DNA from 3 places in the Mesorhizobium sp. INR15 genome. Region 1 is predicted to be linked to each of the others. Evidence: predicted binding sites of a transcription regulator. Region 1 holds the regulator's gene; each other region holds the start of a gene.
The links. Region 1 encodes LexA, which represses DNA repair genes until DNA is damaged. Its sites were predicted from a motif close to TGTTCNNNNTGTGTTCNG; they were not measured.
Positions count from the first base shown of each region.

Region 2: GA829_RS27050 (sel1 repeat family protein) is a predicted target of LexA. The motif match lies at 4,563-4,580, and genes of this name have one in related genera.
Region 3: GA829_RS13325 (ImuA family protein) is a predicted target of LexA. The motif match lies at 2,371-2,388, and genes of this name have one in related genera.

Region 1 is NZ_CP045496.1:4,286,391-4,293,173, forward strand. Features, by position in the region: gene gltA (citrate synthase) at 1-155, opposite strand, end outside; gene gltX (glutamate--tRNA ligase) at 339-1,763, opposite strand; gene GA829_RS20835 (ComEC/Rec2 family competence protein) at 1,865-4,309, shown strand; gene lexA (transcriptional repressor LexA) at 4,303-5,040, opposite strand; gene GA829_RS20845 (pyridoxal-phosphate dependent enzyme) at 5,387-6,361, opposite strand; gene GA829_RS20850 (GntR family transcriptional regulator) at 6,358-6,783, opposite strand, start outside.
Region 2 is NZ_CP045496.1:5,520,208-5,526,990, reverse strand. Features, by position in the region: gene GA829_RS27080 (DUF922 domain-containing protein) at 1-362, shown strand, start outside; gene GA829_RS27075 (endonuclease/exonuclease/phosphatase family protein) at 498-1,532, opposite strand; gene GA829_RS27070 (AMP nucleosidase) at 1,594-3,054, opposite strand; gene GA829_RS27065 (hypothetical protein) at 3,261-3,455, opposite strand; gene GA829_RS27060 (hypothetical protein) at 3,493-3,651, opposite strand; gene GA829_RS27055 (DUF2147 domain-containing protein) at 3,921-4,265, opposite strand; gene GA829_RS27050 (sel1 repeat family protein) at 4,715-4,981, shown strand; gene GA829_RS27045 (branched-chain amino acid ABC transporter substrate-binding protein) at 5,370-6,491, shown strand.
Region 3 is NZ_CP045496.1:2,710,498-2,717,280, reverse strand. Features, by position in the region: gene GA829_RS13340 (NAD-dependent succinate-semialdehyde dehydrogenase) at 1-462, shown strand, start outside; gene GA829_RS13335 (alpha/beta hydrolase) at 473-1,291, shown strand; gene GA829_RS13330 (hypothetical protein) at 1,771-2,151, shown strand; gene GA829_RS13325 (ImuA family protein) at 2,425-3,177, shown strand; gene GA829_RS13320 (DUF6504 family protein) at 3,092-4,612, shown strand; gene GA829_RS13315 (error-prone DNA polymerase) at 4,609-6,783, shown strand, end outside.

The DNA.
Region 1 (6,783 bases):
CCGGTGGTGCTGTAGAGCGCGGCGATGTCGATGACATCGGGTCCGACCGAGCCACTTCGCACCTTGAATTCGTGCGTCTTGCCGGCGAATTCAAGCGTTGCGGTGGCCTCCTGGGTCTTGCCGCCCAATTCCAGTTTTGTCGCTGCTTCGGTCATTGCAAACTCCTTCTTCTTTCCTCATGCCGGCAAAGGCAAATTCTGCAAAGCGACACGTCGAAATCACCGGAATGCGCGTATTCGCGACCGCATTTTAGGGGGTGCGTGCCAGATTGGGCCAAGGCCTAATGTTGCACTGCGAAACGCGCCTTTCAATGCCAATCTTCTTGGGCCAGATTGCTCCTAATCGATTTGATCGGCAATGCGTGCCAGGCTCTCGTCGCGGCCAAGCACGGCAAGCACATCGAACACACCCGGTGAGGTGGTTTTGCCGGTCAAGGCGGCCCGCAACGGCTGCGCAACCCCGCCAAGCTTATGGCCGCCTGAAAGCGCATAGTCGCGGATCGCGGCCTCCGCCGATGCCGCCGTCCAGTCACCTGAAACAGCGTTCAATGCCGCATGCGCGCCGCGCAGGATGTTGCGCGCATCGTCGTTGAGCACCAAGGCAGCTTTTTCGTCGATCGGCAACGGCCGCGTGGCAAACAGGAAGGCGGCACCGTCGACCAGTTCGACCAGCGTCTTGGCGCGCTCCTTGAGGCCCGGCAAGGCAGCCAGCAACTGCGCCCGGGTTTTGTCGTCAAGGCGCGCGGCAAGTGCGGGCCCGCCTTCGAGATGGGGCAGCGTGGAGATGAAGATGTCGAACAGCGCGGCGTCATCCATGCGGCGCATATGCACGCCGTTCAGGGCCTCGAGCTTGGCGAAGTCGAAGCGCGCGGCACCCTTGTTGACGTCGCCGATGTCGAACCAGGCAATCATGTCTTTGATCGACATGATCTCGTCATCGCCATGGCTCCAGCCAAGCCGCGCGAGATAATTGAGCAGCGCCTCGGGCAGATAGCCCATGGCGCGATAGGCCTCGACGCCGAGCGCGCCGTGCCGCTTGGACAGCTTGGCGCCGTCAGCACCATGGATCAGCGGGATATGCGACATCGAAGGCAAATCCCATCCCATGGCGTCATAGATGACAGTCTGGCGTGCGGCATTGGTCAGATGGTCGTCGCCCCGGATGATGTGGGTAACGCCCATGTCGTGGTCGTCGACGACGACAGCGTGCATGTAGGTCGGATTGCCGTCCGAGCGCAGGATGATGAAATCGTCGAGATCCTTGTTGGGAAAGCGGACGTCACCCTGCACGCGGTCCCGCACCACAGTCTCGCCCTCTGACGGCGCCTTGATGCGGATCGCGCCCTTGACGCCAGGAGGCGCCTCGGACGCGTCACGATCACGCCAGTGGCCGTTGTAGCGCGGCGGCAGGCCCTTGGCCCGCGCTGCCTCGCGCATCGCGTCGAGCTCGGCAGGTGTTTCGTAGCTGTAGTAGGCCTTGCCCAGGCGCACGAGCTCCTCGGCCACTTCGCGATGGCGCGGCGCGCGCTCGAACTGCGATACCGCGTCACCTTCCCATGACAGGCCAAGCCAGGTCAGTCCGTCGAGGATGGCGGCCGTCGCCGCGTCACTGGATCGCTCACGGTCCGTGTCCTCGATACGCAGCAGCATCGTGCCTTGCGTATGCTTGGCATAGAGCCAGTTGAACAGCGCCGTGCGCGCGCCACCGATATGCAGGTAGCCGGTGGGCGAGGGAGCAAAACGGGTAACGACCTTGTCGGACATGGAACTCTCGGGAAGCGTCTGAAGCGGGGTATGGGGGGCGGACTTTCGCGCGTTGCGCGTTCATGTAGCATAGGAGGTCAAGGGCGCAAGGGGCAGACCCGATGGCCGGACGAAGCCGGGGTGGGGAGGAGGGCGAGGATACCGTCATCGGTGTCAGCGAACGATCATTGTTTGCCATGCCTTCGGCCACCTTGGCAGTTGCCGTTCCGCTGCCTGAAAACCGCCCTGACCATCCAACCGCCGATGTCCCGACGCAAGGTCCGGTCCGCGAGGCCGGTGCGGTCACGCGCCTGCGTTCGCCTTTGCGCCGGTTCTCCTTGCCTCGCGTCGGCAACGGTATCGCCCTGGCCGCTGGGCTGGAGCTTGACCGGGGCATCGCCTTCCTGCTCGTGCCGGTGTTTCTGGCATGCGGAGCCATCGGCTATTTCTCGCTGGCGGCGGAACCGGATTTTCCAAAGCCTATCGCCGCCGTCGTCTTGATGGCGGTCTGCGCGCTCGCGTCGCGTTCCTGGCACAGAACCAATCTGTGTTTCGTGGCGGCGCTGTTGTGCGCGCTCGGCATGCTTGCCGCCAAGGTCGAGACATGGCGGGCGGGCACTCAGATGCTCGGCTCGGAAATATCGACGCAACTGACCGGCCGCGTCGTCTCGATCGACCGCATGGCAAACGGCCGTATTCGACTGACCCTCGACGTGATTTCGACCGCGCGGCCGAAGCTGCGCTACATGCCGGAACGGGTTCGCCTGTCGGCGCGGAAAATACCCGCTGAGACGGTCGCCGGCTCCCAGGTCACCGGCTATGCCAAATTGCTGCCGGCAACCGGCCCGGTGCGGCCGGAGAGCTATGACTTCTCCTTCGACAGCTATTTTTCCGGCATTGGCGGCAGCGGCTTTTTCCTCGGCAATCCGCAGGTTGTTCCGTCTCAAGGCATGCCGTTCAGCGCCAGGCTTTCCGCGGCGATCGAGAATGCCCGCGAGACTATCGCCGATCACATTCGCGGCATTGTTGGTGGCGCCGAAGGTGAAATTGCCGCCGCATTGATCGTCGGCGTGCGCGCCGGCATTCCTGAAGAGATCAATGAGTCGATGCGGCGCACCGGCATCTATCACATCATCTCGATCTCAGGGCTGCATATGGCGCTGGTCGCCGGCACCATCATGGCGATGCTGCGCGGCGCTTTCGCCTTGTTCCCGGATTTCTCCTCGCGGCGCCCGGTCAAGAAATACGCCGCGGCGGCGGCACTTTTCTCTATCGCCGCCTATCTTGTGGTCTCCGGCGTGGTGGTGGCAGCCGAACGCAGCTTCATCATGCTGGCGGTGATGTTGATTGCGGTCCTGTTTGACCGAGCAGCGCTGACCATGCGCAATCTGGCGATCTCGGCCATCGCCGTCATCGCGATATCGCCGCACGAGGTGGTTGGTCCGAGCTTCCAGATGTCGTTTGCTGCAACCGCGGCCCTGGTTGGTGCCTATGCCGGCTGGTCGGACTATCGCGCGGGAAAAACCAGGACGCCGCCGCCACGGCGCTCCTTGCCCGGCTTTCTGACGCGAAAGTTCCTGCTGATGATGGGCGGTCTGGCGATGACCTCGATCATCGCCGGCAGTGCCACGGCGCTGTTTGCGATCTGGCATTTTCAGCGCGTGTCGCCGCTCAGCCTGTTCGCCAATCTGGCCATCATGCCGATCGTGTCCATCGTGATGTTCCTGGCCGTCGCCAGCGCGCTGCTGATGCCATTCGGCCTCGATGGGCCCGCCCTCTATTTGATGGGCAAAGGGCTGACCGCGATGATCGCCGTATCCGGCTGGATCTCCGAGCGCTCGCCGGTCGATGCCGTCGGTCTGATTTCGCAGCGGTCGGTCCTGCTGGCAACGATTGCCCTGATCATCGCGACAATGGCGACGACCCGGCTGCGGCTAGCAGCCGTTCCGTTCGCGCTAGCCAGCCTGTTGACGGTCTCCGGCGCCGAAACGCCCGACGTGCTGGTCTCCGAGGATGCACGGCTGGTCGCACTGCCGATCGGCGGCGGCGAACTCGCCGTCAACCGGCCGCGCCCGAACGAGTTCACCGTCGACAACTGGAAACGCGCGCTGCGATCCGAAACCATCGTCCTGCCGGAGGTGTTCAGCAAGGAAGACGCGCAGTTCGATATCGACCCTGCTGATCTGCCGTCAGGAGCGCCGTTCTACTGCATGGCCGGTGTGTGCGTTGCCCGGCATCCGTCCGGCGCGATCATCGCGCATGTCGAGGACCGCAAGGATGCCTGGAGAGCCTGTGCGTTTGCCGACCTGATCATCATCAACGACGCCACGGCCTACGATCCGTGTCACAATCCGCTGGTACTCGTTCTGACCAAAAGACAGCTGGCCCGCAAAGGCAGTGCCGCGATCTTCTTCGATAGGCTATCCGCGACCGCGCCGGCACGGATCAGCTTCGCCGTCGACAGACCATACCGGCCCTGGCACGAACAGCGAAAATTCTCACGGGAAGCGCGAGGCTTGCCGCCCTACGTCAAGCCGGAGAAACAGGCAGCGCCTCAGGCTCAATAACGCCGGATCAACCCCACGAGCTTGCCTTGCACCTTGACCCGGTCTGGCCCGAAGATGCGGGTCTCATAGGCAGGATTGGCGGCTTCAAGCGCAATCGAAGCGCCCTTGCGGCGGAACCGCTTTAGCGTTGCCTCTTCTTCGTCCACCAGTGCCACGATGATCTCGCCCGGGCTTGCGGTGTCGGCGTTGCGGATGATGACTGTGTCGCCGTCGAAAATACCGGCCTCGATCATCGAGTCGCCCTTGACCTCCAGCGCATAGTGCTCGCCGCCCATGATCATGTCCGGCGGCACCGAGATCGAATGCGTCTGGTGCTGGATGGCATCAATCGGCACACCGGCGGCGATACGGCCCATCACCGGGATGGATACGGCTGAGACCGCGTCATCGTCATTGCCGGCCGAAGGCATGCGCGAAGGAGCTGGTTTGATCTGCCGGCCGAGGCTGCCCTGACCACCGCCGCCCTGAATGACGCTGGGCGAAAACTTGCGCGCCGCGTTGAGGCCGGGTGCGATCGAGTCGGGCAGCCGCAGCACTTCGAGAGCACGGGCACGATTGGGCAGCCGGCGAATGAAGCCGCGTTCTTCCAGCGCCGTGATCAGCCGGTGAATGCCGGACTTGGAGGCAAGATCGAGCGCCTCCTTCATCTCGTCGAAGGATGGGGGAATGCCGCTTTCCTTCAGGCGTTCATGAATGAACATCAGCAATTCATGTTGCTTGCGCGTCAGCATGGCAGCCCCCAGGAGTTCTGAAACCAGAATCGGAAAAACAAACCCAGAACAAACACTATCTGTTCCAGTTGTGTTCCGCAACTGTTTAAAGTTTAATGAATTTGTTAAGACGGCTGAAATTATTGTCGGCACCGTGCCGCTTCGCCACGGCTCATTTCACGCCGCTGGCGCATGCTTTCCAGCGTTGAAATTGTTATGGTTAACGGCGTGTGGCCCATCCCATGGCGAATCCTGGCACCAGTCATGGACAGGTGCCCAAGACGGATATGTCGACCTTTGCTGACTTGCCATTTGCCGTGAACGAAACGAAGCCAAAATGCCAACCACGGGTGGGTCGGCGCCAACATCACGCCGGTGGGACTTCCCCGGCCAAGACCTGCGCATAGGCGCCAGCATCGATGTTGCCACCGGAGATGACACAGACGATGTTGCCAGTTGCCTGCTCGCTGCAAAGAGCGGCGGCCAGTGACGCCGCCCCGGCACCTTCGGCCACGAGCTTCGCTTTCGAAAACAGCAGCCGCATTGCTTCCGTCACCTGCTGAAGGCTGACGGTAATAGCGCCGTCGATAAGCTGGTTTGCCAAAGGCCATAGTTCAGGCACCAGCGACGGCCCACCGATGCTCTTGATGAAGGAGGGCTGCGTCTTGATATCGACAATGCGCCCGGCCGCCAGGGCGGCGGTGACCGGCGCCGCGTTTTCGTCTTCGACCGCGAAGACTTTCGCGTCGCGCCGCAATGCCTTGACCGCGCTGGCGACCCCGGTTGTCATGCTGCCGCCGCCGTAGGGCGTCAGCACGCAATCGACTTCCGGCAGGTCTTCGACGATCTCCAGGCCGATGGTGCCATTTCCCGCCAGTACCGCCTGATCGGTGACGGGATTTATGAGGAGTTCAGCGATATCCGGACGCTCAATCCCGGTGATGTATCGCCACCAGGTCTCGTGCGAAATGAAACGCACCTCGCCACCAAGGCGGCGGACTCCATCGATCTTGGTCTGGGGCGCGTCCGCATACATGTAGGCGGCCATTGGAACGCCAAGCGCCCTTGCGGCCCAGGCCATTCCATAGGCCATGTTGCCCGAACTGATCGTGGCGACGCCATGCCGTAGCGCATCGGCGTCGCGGGAAAGCAGAGCATTCAGCGCCGGCCTGATCTTGAAGGCGCCTATGGGCGACAGGGTCTCAAGCTTTAGGAATATCCGTTGGTCGGTCCCGCCAAGATCGACACGCAGCAGCGGTGTCCGTGGCAACGACGCGGCCAGCCGGTCGCGAGCCGCGCCAATCTCCTCGAGTGTCGGGCGGCGCGGGAGCGTTGAGCTCATTTGCCGACCGTCTTCAAGCTGCCGGCACGCGCGGTGTACTTGCTCGCGTTGTTGTCTTCGCTGTGGACATAGACATGCAGCGTGTAGCCGATGTGGGCCACCATCAACGCCTTTGCCCGCTCGACATCACGGTCCAGCGCCGCTTCCATGATCGCGGTGTGGTGCTCGATCGCTATCGCCTCGCGCAACGCATCCATGGCCTCTTCATAGCCATCCTTGAGCCCTGCCGCGGCGCGCAGTGTCGGCGCAAGGCCAAGAAAGCGATGATGCCGGCGCAACTGGTCGGCGATTGTGGAGCGGAATCGCAGCAGCCAGTTGGAGGTCGACGCACTCAGCAGTGCCGCGTGGAAGGCCTCGTGGCTCTCGTCCCATTTGTCGACGGCCTCATCCGAAGGATCGTCAACCGCGGTCTTGCAGCGGGA
Region 2 (6,783 bases), 1.2 Mb from region 1:
AAGGTAGCTGCCGCATCAAGCGGGCCAAGGGGACGCTCAACCTGACTTACACCTATCCACGCCTGACTTCAGTGCTCCCGCCGGTGCTCGGCAGGCGCTGGAAGCGGTTTTTCGCTGGTGTTCAAGCGCATGAGCAGACCCATGGCTCGATTGCGAAACAGATGATGAAGGCCGCCGAGAGGTCGCTGACAGGCCTGGCACTCCAGGCTGACGCGCAATGCATCAAGACACGGCGTGAGGCGCGACGGCGTACCGATGCCATCTATGATGAATATGAAGCCAGGCAGAATGCCTTCGACGCGCGCGAGCACAGGGATGGCGGTCATGTCGACCGCCTGGTCGGTGCCTTGGAGAGGTCTTAGGCTAGAGCAATTTCAGGAAAAGTGTGTAACGGTTTTCCCGGGAAAAGCGCGTAGCGCTTTCCCTTGGGAATTGCGTAAAAACAAAGAGTTAGAGCGGGTCAGCGATTCTATCAAACGCTGAACCGCTCTGGGGCGTCAGCTTCGCGCCTTGCCGGGCTGCTCTGCCGACACGGTCGCCGTCTCATGCTCGTCCACGGGTTTTTCCACCTCGGGCCGGAGCGAGAACTCAACCAAAACAGGCAGATGGTCCGAGCCGGTATCCTCCAGCCTTCTCGCCGAGCGGATGTTGATCGCGCCCCTACTGAAAACCTGATCGATCGGCAAGCCGGCGAAACGCAGGAAATCCGGCAGCTTTATGTAGAGCCAGGTTGGTCCGACGGATGGCATCAGCCGCAGCCCGCTGATCGCGGCAACGCGCCGGACTGCGGCACTCCACGGCACCGCATTGCAGTCGCCCGCCATGATCGCCGTGTCGCCAAGCGAGGCAAGGGGCTCCGCCAATTCGCCAATCTGCCAATACTGCTCGCGTGGCCATGGCCAACTGAGATGAATGGCGGCGACGTCGATGGGAGTTCCGCCGAGGTTGACGCTGGCGATCGCCATGGCTCCGCGGCCGAAACAGCGCGGTTCCGTGCCGGCGACAAAGGGCCGGCTCGACATAAGCCCAACGCCGAACGTGCCGTTCGGGAAGGGGCAAAAGACCCGATAGGGGTAGGCACTGGTCAGCGGTGCGAATTTTGCCTCCCACATGTCGGACACCTCATCGAGGGTGATGACATCGGGCTGGATCCGGCCAATCAGCGACAGGACTTTCTCAGGCGTCGGGTTGTTGTATCGCAGGTTCATCTGCAGCAGGCGGTAGACCGGGCCGTCATTGTTGCTGGCCTCATAGGCCTGGACCGCCCAGAAACGCGGCAGCGTGTTCGCGGTGGTGGCAAAGGCAGCCATGGCGAATACCAGGGCCGCCGCCGCTTGCGGCCAGAATGTCGTGGCCAGCAACGGCAGCGCGCAAAGCGCCATCAGCACGGCGAAGTGGACGCGGAAATGCGAGAAGGAATCTAAGGCCGGATGCAACGTCCCGAAGAACCCGGCCACGAGCGCACCCGAGAGCGCGAGCATGGCAAGGAATGCAATCGACGTCAGCAATGTCGCGAAGTTCACCTTCTCCATATCGCCCGCTTATCGGCAGAAATGCGGCTCAATCAAGATGACGAAGTGCCTCGCTGGCCGCTTACTGGAATGCCGTTTCCGAAAAACTTCTGAGCTTGCGTGAATGCAGCCGCTCCATCGGCATTTCGGACAGCTTTTCCATCGCCCTGATGCCGATGGTCAGATGCTGCGCCACCTGCCGCTTGTAAAACTCGGTCGCCATGCCGGGCAGCTTCAATTCGCCATGCAGTGGCTTGTCGGAAACGCACAGCAGCGTGCCGTAGGGAACGCGGAATCGGAACCCATTGGCGGCGATCGTCGCCGATTCCATGTCGAGCGCGATCGCCCGTGACTGCGAAAGCCGCTGCACCGGGCCGCGTTGATCGCGCAGTTCCCAGTTACGATTGTCGATGGTGGCGACGGTTCCGGTGCGCATGATCCGCTTGAGGTCGTAGCCGGACAGGCCGGTGACTTCGGCGACCGCCTCCTGCAGGGCCACCTGGATCTCGGCCAGCGGCGGGATCGGCACCCAGACGGGAAGATCGTCGTCGAGGACGTGATCTTCCCTGACATAGGCATGCGCCAGCACATAGTCGCCCAGCGCCTGGGTATTGCGCAGCCCGGCACAGTGGCCGAGCATGACCCAGGCATGCGGCCGCAGCACGGCGACGTGGTCGGTGATCGTCTTGGCGTTGGAAGGGCCAACGCCGATGTTGACCATGGTGATGCCGCCATGGTTTGGCTTCTTCAGGTGATAGGCCGGCATTTGCGGCAGCCGTGGTGGTGCGACCCCTTCGCTGGGCGCGCTTTGCCCCGCCTTGGTGATGACGTTGCCGGGTTCGACGAACTCGGCATAGCCGTGGCCGCCTTCCGCCATCTGGGTCCGTGCGCGGGCAACGAACTCGTCGATATAGAATTGGTAGTTGGTGAACAGCACGAAGTTCTGGAAATGCTGCGGCGTGGTGGCCGTATAATGCGACAGGCGGTGCAGGGAATAGTCGATGCGCTGCGCCGTGAACGGCGCCAGGGGTCTTGGCTCGCCGAAGGCCACCTCGAACGTGCCGTTGGCGATCTGGTCGTCGGTGCCGTCGAGATCCGGCACATCGAAAAGGTCGCGGATCGGCCGCTTGATGCGCTCTGCAGCCGCGCCGTCGACATGCGTGCCCTCTAGGAAGGCGAAATGCAACGGTATGGGCGTGGTCGATTCCGAAACGGTGACCGCGACGCCATGATTGCGCATGATCAGGCGCAACTGCTCCAGAAGATAGCTTTGGAACAAGCCTGGCTGGGTGATGGTGGTGGAAAAATGCCCCGGCGTCGGCATGTGGCCATAGGCCTGCCGCGAGTCGATCTGGGTGAACGAGTTGGTGGTAACGCCGATCTCCGGGTAGAAGGCCCGGTAGCGCCTGCTGTTGTCGCCGCCCGCGGCCAGCGTCGCGAACGAGTCGCGCAGGAATTTCGTGTTGCGGTCGTAGAGAACTTGCAGCGCCGCAACGGCCTTTTCGGCGTCGGTGAAGCTTTGCCGGCCAAAAGGCTCGGGCATGACGACTGATTCAATAGCTTGTGGGTAGATTCGCTTTTCCATGGCTCAATATAGAGACTTGGAACTGCTGTTGGGAGGGGTGTCGTGATCGAAGGCGGCCAAAGCGTCGTTTTTCTTTTCAGGTGCATGTCTCCTAAAAGCATGCACGCGCGCCTGAACCGAAGGCGCGCAGCGATTTTTGGACAACGACATTCACAAAGCAGGAATCAGCCGCGCTGCAGGCTGACCAGCAGCACGAACCCGACGCCTGTCTTCTTCAGCGCCGGCGCTTCGATCGTCGAACCGGCATCGGCACGCATCATCGGTACTGCCAGAACAGGAGCGGCAAGAACCATCAGGATAAGTGCCGCCCGCGGCAGAAGCCGAAGGGTCTTGAGAGCGTTGGCGGCGATGCGGTTCATGACGGTTTGCTTTTCTTTCGAGGCCTTGTTTCTTTGTTCAGTTGCGAAGATGGGCAAGGCAGGCGAGGTGACACGTCCTGGAACTGGCTTCGTCCCAGGCACGGGCCGGACGGCCCGCTTCGGCGACGAGGATGGCGAAGAACATTCCAAACAGGCTCATCAGCAGGCAGACGATGGTGAAGCGGCGAGCAAGCATTGGGTCGTGTCTCCTTCAACACGTATGAGAATGCCCTGATGCGACTGAACCGGCTCTGATGGCGTCGTTCATCTGCGGTTCAAATTGATTGACGGCGTTTTTGATCACGCTGGCCTGAGCTTCGGGAGGCTGGTGGGGAATCGTAGAGGTCGCCTGCCAAGCCGGGTGCCCTTGATGGGCATCGACGTGACCCGGTGATCGCGAGCTCATCCATGAAACGAAAACGGGGCCTATTAGGGCCCCGTTTCATGGCTGGGAGATGGGGATGATCAGAGTTTGTGCCAGGTCTGGCTTTTGCAAATCAGTCCGCCGAGCACGCAGCCGCTCATCTTGAGCGAGGTGCCGGACACCGAGGCCTTGCCCGAATAGGTCTTGTCGGTGTCCGGATCGGTTATGGTGCCGGTATATTTGTTTTCGCCGGCCGCCTTGAACGAGCCAATGTTCTTGCCGGAATATTTGCCTGACTTGAGCGTGATGGAAAACGAGCTGCCGCCGCCGGTGATGGCGGCGGTTGAACCGGCCTGTGTCTTCCAGTTGCCCTCGATCGGGTCGGCCCATGCCGCGCCGGCCATGATCATTGTAGCCGCGAGGGCCAGGCTGATTTTTCGAAACATGTACTTCCTCCCTTTGGATACCGGCCGGATGCTCCGCCTCGCCGGTCTGCCGCTTACGCAAACGTAAGCTAGTCCAGCTCCCCGCAAAACAAAAGCGGTGCCGCAGCGGAAGACTTCCGGTTTTTAAAGGGCTCAAAACACGCCTTGCGGGCAACGAAATGAAACGATCGCCGCATTGCCTTTGTCTCCCGTGGTTAGCGGAGTCTTGATTTCAGGCGCGAAAATTTTCGTCGAATTTGATGCAAACCAGCGCGATTGCTGAGTTTGTATCCTTAACGAATTTGCACGTTTACCTCTTGTTTTAGCTTTGTTTTCCTCAAATTAAGCACGCCATTTAACGACAGATTCAAGCCTCCACGGCATTCTCGAAAGCATCGGAAGAGCAGCCAGCAGGGACGAACCAAGGCAGCTCTCGGGAGCCTGACAGGGCCGGAAAACAGGGGACTAAAATGGCACGTTTTGAAATGCAGGAAGCAGGTTTCGGCGTCATGGGGGCAACTGCCCAGGCCGACATTCTTTTTGAACTGGGCATGATGTATGCGACCGGCCGCGATTGCGAGACCGATGTCGTCGCCGCCCACAAATGGTTCAACATTGCCGCGATCAAGGGTTCGGCCCGCGCCGCGGAACTGCGCTCCGAGCTGTCGGCGGCCATGTCGAAGGTCGAGATCGCCAGGGCGCTTCGTGAAGCCCGCGAATGGATGACCATCCACTAAAGTTGTTCTGCCGAACACAGGGAAGCTATCGGCTCAAGACCGCGCAAGACGGCAGGAGCTGGCACACAACAGGCCGCGACAAGACGGTCGAAGAGAAGAAGAAAAAGAACGCGGCGAGCCCTCCAAGGCCAAGCCGCGCCGGAAGCAAGGGAAGGCAGAACGGGGTTTTGGGCGCGGGGGCGCCGGGAACAACCCGACGGGCAAAAAGCCGCGACCGGCCGGGACAAGGCCGGCGCGGCTTTTGCCTTTTCGCATGGATAACGCATCGCAGGCCCAATCGAGCGGCGTCGATGCGCCTAGACAGGCTCCACGAAGGATGAAATTGTCCCGCCTCTCTGGAAGAAGCGCGGCCGGGGCGGCCGCGCGTGAGTGGAGGAGTTCTACTGTCATGAAAAAATTGAGTATTTTGAACGCGGCCATATTCGGCCTGATGATGAGCACGCCTGTCGCATTTGCCGACGACATCACCTTTTCGGTGGTCGGCCCGATGACCGGACAGCTCGCCACGATCGGTGATCAGTTCAAGCAAGGTGCGCAGGCCGCCGCCGACGCGATCAACGCGGCGGGCGGTGTCAACGGCCGCCAGATCAAGCTCGATGTCGAAGACGACCAGTGCGATCCGAAGCAGGCGGTCTCCGTTGCCAACCGTATCGTTGCCAACGGCGTCAAGTTCATCGATGGCCACGCCTGCTCGGGTTCGAGCATCCCGGCTTCCGCCGTCTATGCTGAAGCTGGCGCCTTGATGATGAGCCCGGCTTCGTCGAACCCGGTGCTGACCGACGCCGCGGCCAAGTCCGGCTGGCCGACGATCATGCGCCTTTATACGCGTGATGATGCGCAGGGCGCTTTCATCGGTCCGTGGATCGCCAAGAAATACGCCGGCAAGAACGTCGTCGTTCTGCACGACAAGAGCGCCTACGGCCAGGGCGTGGCCGATGCCGTAAGGGCAACGATGAACGCCGGTGGTCTCAAGGAAGTCGACTATGAAGGCATCAACGCCGGCGAGAAGGACTATTCGGCTCTCGTCACAAAGCTCAAGGAACTGAAGGCCGATGTCGTCTATTTCGGCGGCTATCACCCCGAGGCCGGCCTGATCCTGCGCCAGTCGGCGGAACAGAATGTCAAGTTCCAGCTGATCATGCCGGATTCGATCGCTTCGCCGGAATTCTGGCAGGTTGCCGGCCCGGCTGGCGAAGGCACCATGTTCGTCTTCCCGTCGGATCCGCAGGCAAAGCCTGAGGCCAAGGCGGCCGTGGAGAAGATCAAGGCCGGCGGCTTCGTGCCGGAAGGCTTCACGCTGTTCTCCTACGCCACGATCCAGGCTTTCGCAGAAGGCATCAAGCGCGCCGGCAGCGACGACCCTGCGAAGGTCGCTGAAGCATTGAAGAACGGCACGCCGATCAGCACTGTGGTTGGCGACGTCACTTTCGACGAGAAGGGCGATCTCAAGAACGCCAGCTACGACATCAACCAGTGGCATGACGGCAAATACGCGCCGATCGCGCAGTAATCGTTGACGCCGCCAAGGCGGCTTCATAGCGCAAAAAAATGGCCGGGTTCGTCCCGGCCATTTTTCTTTTGAAAACATTGATTTTTCTAGGGCTATTTGCCGCGGATTTTGCCGGTTATCATAACCGGAATATATGCGGCCATGCGATTTTTGATTGAAGTTGGAATTCGCCAATTTTAGATGCGACGGTGAACCCAATCTCCGCCATGGTGGCGCTGAGCTTTCAGTCAATCCCGCGTCGGCCACCTCCACACCGGCTAACCCGCCGACGGGCGCTTAACCGGCTTAGTCA
Region 3 (6,783 bases), 1.6 Mb from region 1:
ATGATCACGAGGAAGGCTGTCGAAAAGATCGATCGGCTGGTCAAGGACGCGGTCGAGCGGGGGGCAAGGGTGCTGTGCGGTGGGTCGATTTCGGAAGAAGATGGCTTCTTCTATCCGCCGACCGTGCTGTCTGAAGTGCCGCGCGACGCCGATATGGCTCATGAGGAGATTTTCGGACCGGTAGCTCCGATCACGCGATTCGAAACTGAGGCCGAGGCTATCACCTACGCGAATGACACCGAATACGGCTTGGCTGCATATATCTATACGCGCGACGTGGGGCGCGGCATGCGTGTGGCGTCGGGTATCGAGGCCGGTATGATAGGCCTCAACCGCGGGCTGATGTCGGATCCGGCAGCGCCATTCGGAGGCGTCAAGCAGAGCGGTCTCGGCCGCGAAGGCGGCCAACACCACGGCATCGCTGAGTTCATGGAAGCGAAATACATTGCCGTCACTTTCTGAGCCCGCTCCCATGCCGACAGACCCCTTCCGCACCCGGGACCATGTTCCTGAATTTGACGACATCGTTGCCGACATCAAGGACCGCAGTGTCGCGACGCGCGTCAGGCTGCCTATGCTGGCTGACATCGCCTATGGTCCCCACAATGCCGAGCGGCTCGACCTGCTCTTTCCGCGCGACCGCATCGGGAATCTGCCGGTCCACATCTTCATTCATGGCGGCTATTGGCGCATGTTTTCCAAGAGCGACTACTCCTATATCGCCGATACAGTTACCAAAGCAGGAGCGATCGCGGTCGTTATAGAATACGCGCTTATGCCGGAGGTCAGGATGGCGACGATCGTCGACCAGGTCCGGCGGGCCAAGCAGTGGGTGTTAAACAACATCGCCGCCCATGGCGGTGATCCTAATAGGCTAACCGTCAGCGGTCACTCAGCGGGCGCCCATCTTGCCACATTTCTATTCGACAGGGATTCGCCGGGGGCCGTTCGGTCGACCTTGCTGCTCGGCGGGCTCTATGACCTCAGGCCATTACAGGATTCATTCCTGAAGCCACTAATCGGTATCACCGACGAGGAGGTCGAGGCATTTTCGCCCATGAAACGCGATCATCCGCCGCAGACCGACGTGATGATTTTGGTAGGTGAAGCGGAAACACAACCATTTCACCTCCAGGCATCGCGGTTTGCCAAGCTCTTAACGACACAAGGGCTTGCGGTGAACGAATTCATCCTTGAGGCCCGGAACCACATGAATAGCGTTCGTGATCTGGGCGACTATCAATCTCGCGCCGGCTGCTGCCTGGCAAGGCTCATCGAAGGCGTTCGTTAATAGATGATCCGAATGCGTGCTCGCTTACCGCAGTGGCTAGCTCTTCCTACGTCGGTCGCGAAAAACCTCCATCGCCAAGTCGCTTCTCTCGCCCGATTTTGACGCCGGGTCAGCGGTCTCCTGCAATAAGTCGTCCGCTCCCAAATCTTACTACCAAACTTGGCTGTCAGCGGCGTATGCTTTCGAGCAATGGAAAAGCAGCCTTAACGACCGAATGTGCACGCAAAGCTGCCAGACAAGGCGTGGGGGCTGGAAAGAGCCCGACTGCTTCAACGATGAACACATTGCCGCTAGGCAATGCCTAGAACGATAGAAGCGCCGGAGAAAGCAAGGTGAGGTCAGCAACCGGTATTATGAAATGCCGATAGCGCATCCGACGCGTCGCCGCCCGATCCTGCGCAGCCATGTCGACGCGTCGAAAAGTGTGAATGATTACCAGCGGCTATTGCCAATCGCAACAGACCGCTCACTGTCTCCAGATGGCGGCAGGTCATATTGAATTGGTGTTGTTCGAGCAGTCGCTTGCCGATGGTGACGGAATGCATCGGCCGTTTGGTGAGCGTATCGCCGATGCCGCAGACAAAACCTCGGGCCATGTCTTGTTCGATGTTCGTGTGGACGGTGACGCGCAGATTCGCAGAATGGCAGCGATAGGGTACGGCGATGCCGACGCTGCTATAGTCGTGCTTGAGAAAGGCGGCCAACTTAAATGCACATCAGTAAACGGTGATTCGACACTCCTGGTGGCAGACCTGGCTGCATGGGAGGCGGCTCCATTGAGGGATCATGTGAGAAATCAGTACCATGCGACGGCACTGATCCTGTTGTCGAAGCTTCGTGGGTCCGGTCACCTCACGTAATCGGCGCGGCGTCCACAATTTGCGATAATGCGATGTTGGATGAAAACGGGCTCATGTCTCACGGGTCGCAACCATTCTTACACTAGCAAAGTCAGCCTTGAACGGCCGTTCTGAGCTGCGAGGCATCCGTTTCGCCGAAGCCCGGATGATGATTCCACAACCACGGAAGGAAGGCGGGCGCCGCAGCGGACTCATCCCTTGACTCTTCCGCACAAAAAGCAGAACAAATAAAGAACATGCTTATATGCGCTTTCATGGAGGTCAACCACCATCTTGCGGCCGGAGCCCGCCATAGACTCATTGCGTGCGCGGATCGAGAAGATCGAGGGGCGCAATCGCCGCGCCAGATCGGTGCTGCCTTTCGGCATCGCCGCGTTGGATTCACGACTTCCCGGTGGAGGACTGGCGCTTGGCGCCCTGCATGAAATCGCCGGCGGCGGAAACGGCGCCATCGATGGCGCGGCCGCAGCACTTTTTGCGGGCGGCGTTGCGGCGCGCACACGAGGCAAGATCTTGTGGTGCATCACCCGGCCTGACCTGTTCGCGCCGGCGCTGGCGCAGGCAGGTCTGCCATCGGACCGCGTCATCTATGTCGAGGCCGGCGACGACAAGACAATTCTGGCCTGCATGGAAGAAGGCATCCGGCACGGTGGACTTGGCGCCGTCGTCGGTGAAGTCGCACGCCTGAGCATGACCTCTTCGCGGCGCCTGCAACTCGCCGCCGAGAGCGCCCACACGATCGGTATCGTGCTGCGAAGATGGCGGCGGCAGACGGAGGCAGCCGATTTCGGCCAGCCCACGGCCGCGATGACACGCTGGCGCGTCTCCGTCCTGCCCTCGGCGCCGCTGCCCGTTCCTGGCGTTGGCCGTCACCGATGGCTGGTCGAATTGATCCGCGCCCGCGCGGGTGAAAGTGCGGATTTCGAACTGGAGGCGTGTGATGACAAGGGTCGTCTCGCTGTTCCTGTCGACCTGGTCGACAGATCGGGCGCGGCGCAAGGCCGGCGACGCGGCGCCTCCGCCTGAGGCGCCGCTTGTCCTGATCGGCCGCGATAAAAACAGGCGTGTGGTGCTCGCGGCGGATGCCGCGGCATTCGCCGCAGGCCTGCGTCCAGGCATGCCGGTGACGAAGGCGCAGGTGCTGGTGCCGGGATTGGTGGTCCAGGACGCCGATCCTGCCGCGGACGCCGAGGCGCTCGAGCGGCTCGCCGTCTGGATGCTTCGATTCGCGCCGATCGTCGCGCCAGATCCTGCGTGCGGGATCGTCATCGACTCGACAGGCGCCGACCATCTCCATGGTGGCGAAGCCGCCATGCTGGAGGGCATGATCGGCCGCCTGGCAATGTCGGGGATCGCCGCGCGCGCAGCGGTAGCCGATAGCCGGGGCACGGCGCACGCTCTGGCCCGGCACAGTGGCCAGCCCATCCTCATTGCACCGCCCGGTCACGGTCGATCCATCCTCGAACCGCTCCCGCTCGAGGCGCTGCGGATCGCGCCCTCGACAGCAGCCGAGCTGAGAAGGCTCGGCTTCCAGCGCATAGGCGATCTCTTGAAGCAGCCGCGCGCGCCACTTGTCCTGCGGTTCGGCCCGGAGATCGGCCGCCGCATCGATCAGGCCCTTGGCGACACCGCCGAGCCGATCGAACAGGTTCGGCCGCCTGACATTGTCGAAGTCCGCCGCGCCTTCGCCGAGCCGATCGGCGCTGCCGAGACACTGGCCCTCTATATCGGCATACTCGTCGCTCAACTCTGCGAACGGTTGGAAAAGCGCGGCCTCGGGGCCCGACGCCTCGACCTCATCTGTCAGCGCGTCGACAGCCAGGCCCAGGCGGTCCGGGTCGGCATGGCGACGCCCGTCCGCGACGTCAAACGGCTGACAAGGTTGCTCTGCGACAAGATCGAGACCATTGCACCCGGCTTCGGCATCGAAATGATGACGCTGGCAGCGACATCGGCCCAACCCGTGGAGCGCAGGCAGATGGCGAGCGCGCTCGTCGACGACAGCGTTCCCGATGTATCCGACCTCATCGATACACTGATAAACCGTGTCGGCGAGCGCGCCGTCTACCGCTTGGCGCCCGTCGCCAGTGATGTGCCGGAGCGTTCCGTCGGCCGGATCGCAGCGATGGCCGCCGATACGGGCGTAACCTGGCCCGGACACTGGCCGCGGCCATCGCGCCTGCTGCCGCAGCCGGATCCGGTCGAAACCGTGGCGCTTTTGCCCGACCATCCGCCGGTCTCTTTCACCTGGCGCGGCGTGCGCCGGCGCGTCAAGCGCGCGGACGGGCCAGAGCGGGTCTTTGGCGAATGGTGGAAGCGTGACGCCGAACTCGCGGCGGTGCGCGATTATTTCCGCGTCGAGGACGACGCCGGCGAGCGCTACTGGCTCTATCGCGCCGGCGACGGCGAGGATCAAGCGACCGGATCGCACCGCTGGTTCCTGCATGGGGTGTTCGGATGAGCGCGGCCCGCTACGCCGAACTGCAGGTCACCTCGCATTTCAGCTTCCTGCGCGGGGCATCCTCGGCCGAGGAACTGTTTTCGCAAGCCGCCCTTCTCGGCATCGAGGCGCTCGCCATCGCCGATCGCAACGGTCTCGCCGGTATCGTGCGCGCCCATGAGGCCGCCAGGACGACCGGCGTGCGCCTGATCGTCGGTTGCCGTCTCGACCTCAACGACGGCAGATCGCTGCTTGTCTATCCGACAGACCGGGCAGCCTATTCCCGGCTATGCCGGCTGCTCTCGCTTGGCAAGGGACGGGCCGGAAAAGGCAAATGCCAGCTCGAATGGAGCGATGTCGTCGCCTATGGCGAGGGTCTGATCGCCATGCTGCTGCCTGACATGGCCGATGACGACCTGGCGCTCAGCCTGCGGCATCTGCGCGAAGCGTTCGGCGATCGGGCCTACATGGCGCTGACGCTCAGGCGCAGGCCCAACGATCAGCTTCGCCTGCATGACTTGGCCGCCCTTGCATTTCAGATGAAGGTGCCGACAGTCGTTACCAACGACGCGCTCTTCCATGAGCCTGGCCGGCGCATGCTGCAGGACGTCGTCACCTGCATCCGACACAATGTGACGATCGACGTGCTCGGCGACCGACGCGAGCGCCATGCAGACCGCTATCTCAAGCCGCCGGCCGAAATGCAGCGCCTTTTCGCGCGCTATCCCGAGGCGCTGGCCCGCACGCTCGAGATCGCCGACCGCTGCCGGTTTTCCCTTGACGAGCTTGCTTACCAATATCCTGAAGAGCGTGACGACCCGTCGCTGACGCCACAGCAGTCGCTTGAAGAATTGACCTGGAAGGGCGCCGACGAGCGTTACCCCGAAGGCGTGCCGGATGGGGTCGTGGCCTCGCTGCGCCACGAGTTGCGGCTGATCGAGAAGCTGAACTACGCGCCGTATTTCCTGACCGTGAACGCGATCGTGCGCTTCGCCCGATCGAAGGACATCCTGTGCCAGGGCCGCGGTTCGGCAGCCAATTCGGCGGTCTGCTATGTACTCGGCATCACCTCGATCGATCCCGGCCGCAACGACCTGTTGTTTGAGCGTTTCGTCTCCGAGGAACGCCGCGAGCCTCCCGATATCGACGTCGACTTCGAGCACGAGCGGCGCGAGATCGTCATGCAATGGGTTTTCGACACCTACGGACGCGACCATGCTGCACTCTGTTCAACAGTTGTCCGCTATCGCACCAAGGGAGCGTTGCGCGATGTCGGCAAGGCGCTCGGCCTGCCTGATGACCTCATCCGCACTTTGTCAGGCCAGGTCTGGGGCTGGTCCGAGGAAGGCGTCGAAGACAGACATGTCGAGGCGCTCAACCTGAACCTCGCCGACCGCCGCTTGCGGCTCGCGCTCGATCTCGCGCGTCAGCTGATGGGCGCCCCGCGCCATTTGAGCCAGCACCCGGGCGGCTTCGTGCTCACCCATGACCGTCTAGACGACCTGGTGCCGATCGAACCGGCAAGCATGAAGGACCGCCAGGTGATCGAATGGGACAAGGATGATATCGACGCCCTGAAATTCATGAAGGTCGACGTGCTGGCGCTCGGCATGCTGACCTGCATGAAGAAAGGCCTCGACTTGCTTGCCGACCACAAGGACATCCGGCTCGACCTTGCCACCATCCCGGCGGAGGATCCGCGTACCTACGCCATGATCAGGAAGGCTGACACGCTCGGCACCTTCCAGATCGAGAGCCGCGCCCAGATGTCGATGCTGCCGCGGCTGAAGCCACGCACCTTCTATGACCTCGTCGTCCAGGTCGCGATCGTGCGCCCCGGGCCGATCCAGGGCGACATGGTCCATCCCTATCTGCGCCGGCGCCAAGGACTGGAGCCGGTGCATTACCCGAAGCCGGAGCTTGAGAAGGTGCTCGGCAAGACGCTGGGCGTGCCGCTGTTCCAGGAGCAGGCGATGCGCGTCGCCATCGAATGCGCCGGCTTCACGCCGGGCGAAGCCGACATGCTGCGCAAGTCCATGGCCACCTTCAAGTTCACCGGCGGGGTTTCGTCATTCAAGACCAAGCTGATCGAGGGCATGGTCGACAATGGATACGAGCGCGACTTCGCCGAGCAGACATTCAGGCAGCTTGAAGGCTTCGGCTCGTATGGCTTTCCAGAAAGCCACGCGGCC